DNA from 2 places in the Litoribacterium kuwaitense genome. Region 2 is predicted to be linked to the other one. Evidence: riboswitches for the same ligand, from Rfam matches in the RefSeq annotation. Region 2 holds a riboswitch; the other holds the start of a gene.
The links. Region 2 has a riboswitch for FMN ahead of G4V62_RS09830 (DMT family transporter). Riboswitches for the same ligand answer to the same signal wherever they lie in the genome.
Positions count from the first base shown of each region.

Region 1: another riboswitch for FMN. It lies ahead of ribD (bifunctional diaminohydroxyphosphoribosylaminopyrimidine deaminase/5-amino-6-(5-phosphoribosylamino)uracil reductase RibD); the one in region 2 lies ahead of G4V62_RS09830 (DMT family transporter).

Region 1 is NZ_JAALFC010000001.1:226,532-229,917, reverse strand. Features, by position in the region: gene ribE (riboflavin synthase) at 1-272, opposite strand, end outside; gene ribD (bifunctional diaminohydroxyphosphoribosylaminopyrimidine deaminase/5-amino-6-(5-phosphoribosylamino)uracil reductase RibD) at 276-1,352, opposite strand; FMN riboswitch at 1,530-1,681, opposite strand; gene G4V62_RS01250 (peptidylprolyl isomerase) at 1,857-2,264, opposite strand; gene lysA (diaminopimelate decarboxylase) at 2,261-3,386, opposite strand, start outside.
Region 2 is NZ_JAALFC010000016.1:7,307-10,692, reverse strand. Features, by position in the region: gene G4V62_RS09840 (glycoside-pentoside-hexuronide (GPH):cation symporter) at 1-317, shown strand, start outside; gene G4V62_RS09835 (Gfo/Idh/MocA family protein) at 340-1,446, shown strand; FMN riboswitch at 1,550-1,681, shown strand; gene G4V62_RS09830 (DMT family transporter) at 1,826-2,788, shown strand; gene G4V62_RS09825 (hypothetical protein) at 2,904-3,227, opposite strand.

The DNA.
Region 1 (3,386 bases), on a different contig from region 2:
CCATCAGCCCGTAAAGATCGTTCGACATTAACGAGCGTACCTTCCTTAAAAGAGTCTAACGTCGTTGCTCGTAGTGTTTCTGGCATTACATCGAGCGTAACTGTTTTTTCGTGTATTGCCCGTACAGTCAAACAGACGCCATTGACGGCGACACTGTCGCCAAGCTGAATATCATTACAAATCTTGCGCACCTGAAGAATAAGCCCATACTCATCTTTGTCTGCGAACAGCTCTTTTACGATTCCGATTTCTTCAACAATTCCTGTAAACAACGCTTACACGCCTCCTCTGTATAAAACCACTTTGATATCTGATCCTAAGGTATCCACAGAATGAACCGATAGGGCGGGGGTTTCAGATAGGGATGGAATGCCCCTTCCTCCAAAAGCAGAAGGAGCGTTCGCGCCTCCAATTAACGTAGGCGCAAAGTAGGCGACGACACGTTGAAATTGTTTTTCTTGCAAAAAGCTAGCGAGCACTTCTGATCCACCTTCGACGTACACTGAGCAAATGTGATGCTGCCAAAGGATATGGAGCCAGTCGTGTAATTTTCTTGGGTGACTGCGAATGACGCGCACACCTCTGTTTTTAAGCGCTTTTTCTCGTGCTATAGGGGCTTCTTCAGATGTAATAACCCACGTCGGGGCCATTTGATCGATGACGACTTTGGCGTCTAAAGGGAGCTGCAAATGCGTGTCAAGGATAATACGCTCTGGATGTCGTCCTCCAGGGATGCGAGCAGTCAGCGATGGGTCGTCTGCGAGAATGGTGCCTATACCAACGACGATACCATCATGATCGTGACGCTCTTTCCAACCGTCATAACGTGCATGAGAAGACGTAATCCACTGGCTCTCTCCTTCGCTTGTCGCTATTTTTCCGTCAAGGCTGGCCGCAAATTTCAACGTAATAAATGGACGTTGATAGCGTATATGATGAAAAAATATGCGATTAAGCTCGCGCGCTTCGTCCTCCAACACACCTAGCGTCACATCAATACCGGCCTCATTTAGCTTTTCGATGCCACGCCCAGCAACCTCAGGGTTAGGATCTGTACAGGCGATGACGACACGTTTGACTTGATGTTGAATTAAGGCGTCACTACACGGAGGTGTGCGACCAAAGTGACTACATGGCTCGAGTGTGACATACATCGTCGCGCCGCAAGCATCTCCAGCAGCTCTTAGTGCATGAACCTCTGCGTGCGCGCCCCCGGCTCGTAAGTGAGCGCCAGTTCCAATGATTTTGCCTTCTTTGACTAAAACCGCGCCCACAAGCGGATTGGGCGATACTTGCCCACGTGCTTGACGAGCCAGCTGTAACGCCATATTCATATAATGCTCATCCGTCATCGATCTTTCCCCCCTGTTCTAAAGCACAAAAAACAAAAATAAAACCCCGAACGATATGTTCGGGGTGAAAAAGGCACAAATAATAATCATACGGTCAGAAAAACGCCGCCGCATGCTTTGCGTCACTAAAGAAGCCCAGCACAACTTCATTTTTCAAAAAATGAGGTGTACTGAACGACCTACCTTCTCCCATCCAGACTTTCACTGTCGGTCCCGGATTTTCACCAGGTCCACCGCTTTGCATGTGCAAAACGGGTCACGGACTGAGGATCTTAATTTAAAGATCCATCACCGCCGGTCGGGATTTTCACCCTGCCCCGAAGGTATTATTCTGTTGGATGCATACAGTATACGCTAATTTGTTACATGATGCTAGAGCAATGTATTTTATTTATTTTGTAATAATATACAGCGCAGCAACGAACCCCCACAGCAGCGAAGCTACCAGAAGGATGACAAACAAACGAATGTTTTTTTACGCATGCTCTTCAAGCGTCACAGAAGTCATGCGATCACCATTTTCATCGCCACCGCAACGTCTAATCCTTCGGTCACCTGACCAAACACAGTATGGACACCGTCTAGGTGAGGCTGTGGTTCATGCACGATAAAGAACTGACAGCTTCCTGTATCTTTGCCCGCATGCGCCATCGACAATGTCCCAGCGACATGTTTGTGCACGTTTTGCTCTGCCTCACATTTGATCGTATGTCCCGCATTCCCAGTTCCATTGCCGATCGGGCAACCACCTTGAGAAACGAAGCCGGGAATGACACGATGAAAAGTCAAACCATCATAAAAACCTTTTTTAATCAAAGTTTCAAAGTTTTCTACTGTGATGGGTGCTTCCTCTGGAAAGAGTTTAATTTTTATTTTTTGACCATTCTCCATTGTAATAACTGCCTGTTTCATATGCTTTTAATCTCCTTTTTATTAGATATTGCAGAGTGCTTTTGCTCAGATGTCCAAGGCTCGTCAAGCCGGATAAGGTCATCTAGCGTTTCTCTGCGAATGACGACTTTCGCTTCTTCCCCTTCCACAAACACTACGGCAGGTCGCGGGATACGGTTATAATGATTCGCCATAGCGTATCCATATGCGCCTGTACTAGGCACAGCTAAAACATCCCCAGCTTCACTTTTAGGCAATGATGCGTCCCAAATGAGCATATCACCAGTTTCACAACATTTTCCAGCAATCGATACGACCTCTTCAGCAGGTGCTGTCGGGCGTTTTGCCAAACAGGCTTCGTATTTCGCTTGATAAAGCGCCGGTCGTAAATTGTCACTCATTCCTCCATCAACGGAAACATACGAGCGGACGCCAGGGATATCTTTACGACTACCAATCGTATAAAGGGTCGTAGCAGCTTCACCGACAAGCGCACGCCCGGGCTCAATCCATATTTCCGGTATTTCCATTTGCGCAGCGTTGACACGGTCGAGTAAATGATCCAGCACATTGCCAAGCAGCTGATCGACCTCAAGTGGTGTATCTTCATTCGTGTAACGTATTCCAAAACCACCGCCAATGTTTAACACCGCTGGATTCTTACCGTAGATGTCCTTCCAGCGACTTAAAAGTCCGACGACTTTGTCCGTTGCGAGGAAAAAGCCATCGGGCTCAAAAATTTGTGAGCCGATATGCGAGTGAACCCCAAGCCAGTTTAAGTGCTCTGAATGTAGCGTAAATTCCAAGGCTTTGTCGGCTTGACCACTCATAATATCGAAGCCAAACTTTGAATCTTCTTGCCCGGTCAAAATATACTCATGCGTGTGTGCTTCAATTCCAGGCGTAACACGGAGAAGAACAGACACTGCTCGCTTTTTTTCTTCACAGATGCCGTCAAGAAGCGTGAGCTCGTAAAAATTGTCTACGACGACACAGCCAATGCCCGCATCAACCGCCATCGTCAACTCTTCGTGACTTTTATTATTCCCGTGAAAATGAATGTTTTCCGCAGGATAGCCAGCTTTTAACGCCGTGTAGAGTTCTCCTGCTGACACGACGTCCAAGCTTAACTTTTCTTCCATG
Region 2 (3,386 bases):
CGATGCTGGCGGACACTGTTGACTATCAGGAATATAAATTCGGCACACGGTCCGAAGGCACTTTATACGCCTCTTATAGTTTTGCAACTAAATTAGGCATCGCCTTAGGCTCAGCATTTGTTGCTTATGCTCTTGACTTTGCTGGCTACACCCCTGAGGCCTTAACAGAAGGTGCTCTATCGATGATTCGTTTTCTCATGTTTGCTGCCCCAATTGTCTTTACTGCTCTACAAATTTTCGTTTTATTCTTTTATAAGCTCGATCGCACACATGCAAAAATTGTCCAACATCTTAAAAACAATACAATAACATCCTAAATCCAGAAAGGTGATACACAAGATGAAAAAAGTAAACATAGGTATTATTGGCTGCGGAAACATTAGTCCGATTTATTTTGAAGCTGGACAAAAATTTGACATCTTAAACATTGTCGCTTGCGCTGACCTCGACTTAGAGAAAGCTCAAGAAATGGCAAAGCGATATAACGTTCCAAAAGCATGCTCAGTTGACGACATTCTTGCTGATTTAGAAGTTGAAATTATCATCAACTTAACCATTCCAGCGGCCCACGCAGACATTCATCGAAAGGCGCTTGAAGCTGGGAAGCACTCCTACGGTGAAAAGCCTTTGGCCATTGAGGTAGACGACGCAAAATCCTTAATCCGACTCGCTGAGGAAAAAGGACTGCGCCTCGGCTCTGCCCCGGACACCTTTTTAGGCGGAGGTCTTCAAACGGCTCGAAAGCTTATTGATGATGGTTGGATTGGCGCCCCGATTGCGGCTACTGCTTTTATGACGCATGAAGGACCGGAAATTTTTCACCCTGGGCCTGACTTCCTCTACCAGTATGGCGCGGGACCAATGTTTGATATGGGGCCTTATTATTTAACAGCACTTATCCACTTAATAGGGTCTATTCAACGGGTTACAGGGTCTACGGCTACACCTGTCAAAGAACGAATGGTTAAGAACGGACCGGATTATGGCCGCACGTTTCCTGTCGAAACACCAACGCATATTGCTGGTGTGCTCGACTTTGAAAATGGTGCAGTGGCAACACTTGTAACAAGTTTTGATGTTAAGGGGAGTAAACATCCATTTCATATTGAAATTCACGGTACCGACGGCTCTATGGTTGTTCCTGATCCAAACACCTTTGACGGACCTGTCTATGTAAAAAAATCACACCATAAAGCTTTTATCGAAGTGCCGCTTACTCATGGATTTACTGAAAATAGCCGAGGTCTAGGGGTATTGGATATGGCTTATGCAATTCAAAATGAGCGCGAGCATCGAGCTACAGGTAAATTAGCACTACACGTCTTGGAAGCGATCCATGGGTTCCATATAGCCTCAAACAACGAGAAGCATTACCATATGACGACAAAAGTCGAAAAGCCGACCGCATTTCCACTTGATCAGCCTGTCAACGGGTTAAAAGGATAAATGTCAGCAGTTCCAGTTTTCGCTATTTGAAGCAAAACACTGGACAAATAAAAGATTCACACATATGATGGTATTACAAATTTAAACTAAATCACATTTGAATATGGATCTTCGGGGCAGGTGAAAGTCCTGACCGGCGGTGACAGCCCGCGACTCCAATGAAGCGATGTTTCATTGGACTGATCTGGTGAAATTCCAGAGCCGACGGTAAAAGTCCGGATGGGAGAAGATCAAAATAAACGTGTACGCTCGTCGTGTATCCTTTTTTAAGGTTGCTGCTAGCGACAGGTTTATTTGGTCAGCTCTGTTTCCCCGTGAAGCAGAGCTGTTTTGATTTTCGAAGAAGCCGTATTCAACCGAAAGGGTTGAAGACACCAAGATGGAAGAAAAAACACGTCATCACATGTTCTGGCTCATTGTCCTCGGCGCTGCTTTTTGGGGTGCTACTCCCGTCTTTCGTATGTTTCTGTTGGAATCGATGACTTCTACACAAATTGTGCTTGTCGAGCATATCATTTTGGCACTTGTGACAGCACCAATCTTGTATAAGCATCGAAAAGAGCTGTCCCGTCTCAGTTTGAAGCACTTAGGTGCGCTGCTTTTTATCGCTTGGGGAGGCTCGGCGTTCGCATCGCTGCTATTTACAAACGGTCTCACTTATGGTGATATCAATTCTGTCTTGCTACTACAAAAAATGCAGCCCATCTTTGCTATTTTACTGGCAAGGATCGTCTTAAAAGAAAAATGGCCGCGTCGCTTTTCATTTCTTTTTCCAGTAGCCCTGATCGGAACATACTTTTTAACGTTCGGCTTTTCTCTGCCGCTGTCTGATTGGCGTGACGTGTTAAATATCGGTAGCTTATTTTCATTAGGGGCGGCTGTCCTTTGGGGAGGTTCCACAGTGATGGGACGTGTTCTTTTGACAACCCTCTCCCACGAAACAGTTACATCGTTGCGGTTTCTATTAGCGCTTCCCCTTCTCGCCATTTTAGCTTCATTTTCAGGAGAAGTTTGGGCGTTGCCTGCAGACTCGTTTGCACAGGCAATGATCGTCACCAACCTCGTGATTTCAGCGCTTATCCCAGGACTGTTCAGCATGCTTCTTTATTATAAAGGGCTTGGCACAATGAAAGCTTCTGTTGCGACATTAGCTGAATTAAGCTTTCCAATGACTGGCTTGCTCGTTAACTGGCTTGTTTTCCAACAAGTGGTTACACCTGCACAACTGCTCGGTTTTATGCTCATCTGGCTGTCTCTCTTCTTTCTGTCACGCCAAAAGGATGCTGCCCAGCCTGCTGAACAAATTCCAGCAGCAAAATCACTCGCAGCCTCTGCCCGATAAGATCGTGTCATAGAATATGTCTAGATGCTAAAAACAGCCTTTGCGACTGCTAGGCTGTTTTTTTCATTTAGATACAATCGTTTTGTCTAGCTCATTGATTAAAAGTACTACGCTATTATGGCTGCCGTTCAAAAGAGCTATATGTCTTCATCGGTTTTTCTTTTACGCCTTCAAAGATCAGTACAAAGGCACTGATGATATGCATAATCATGCCGACAAACGGAATCCAGGCGATACATGACGTTACAATCCCAAACAAACTGCCTGCTGTAGGACCGCCTTCTTTTCGTGCAATCGCAAGTGTAATAACATGAAGGATTAAGCCGACAAATAAAGGCGTGTAAAGAAAGCCTACGACGATCAAACCACCAAGAATCGGGATTCCAAGAAGAGCCTCATAAATCCCCGAAATCAATTTCATCAGCCGGTACCGTTGCATGATTAAGTAAATCCCCTTTCCACTCCACAGAAGCCACAAAAGCCCATCTATCATCGTTTCTACTATAGTATATACGAATCTAAATTGTATTTGGTTGCAAACCCTCTAAAATTTCTTTGTAACAAAATGAGGAAAAACGATAAAAAGCCAGCCATAAAA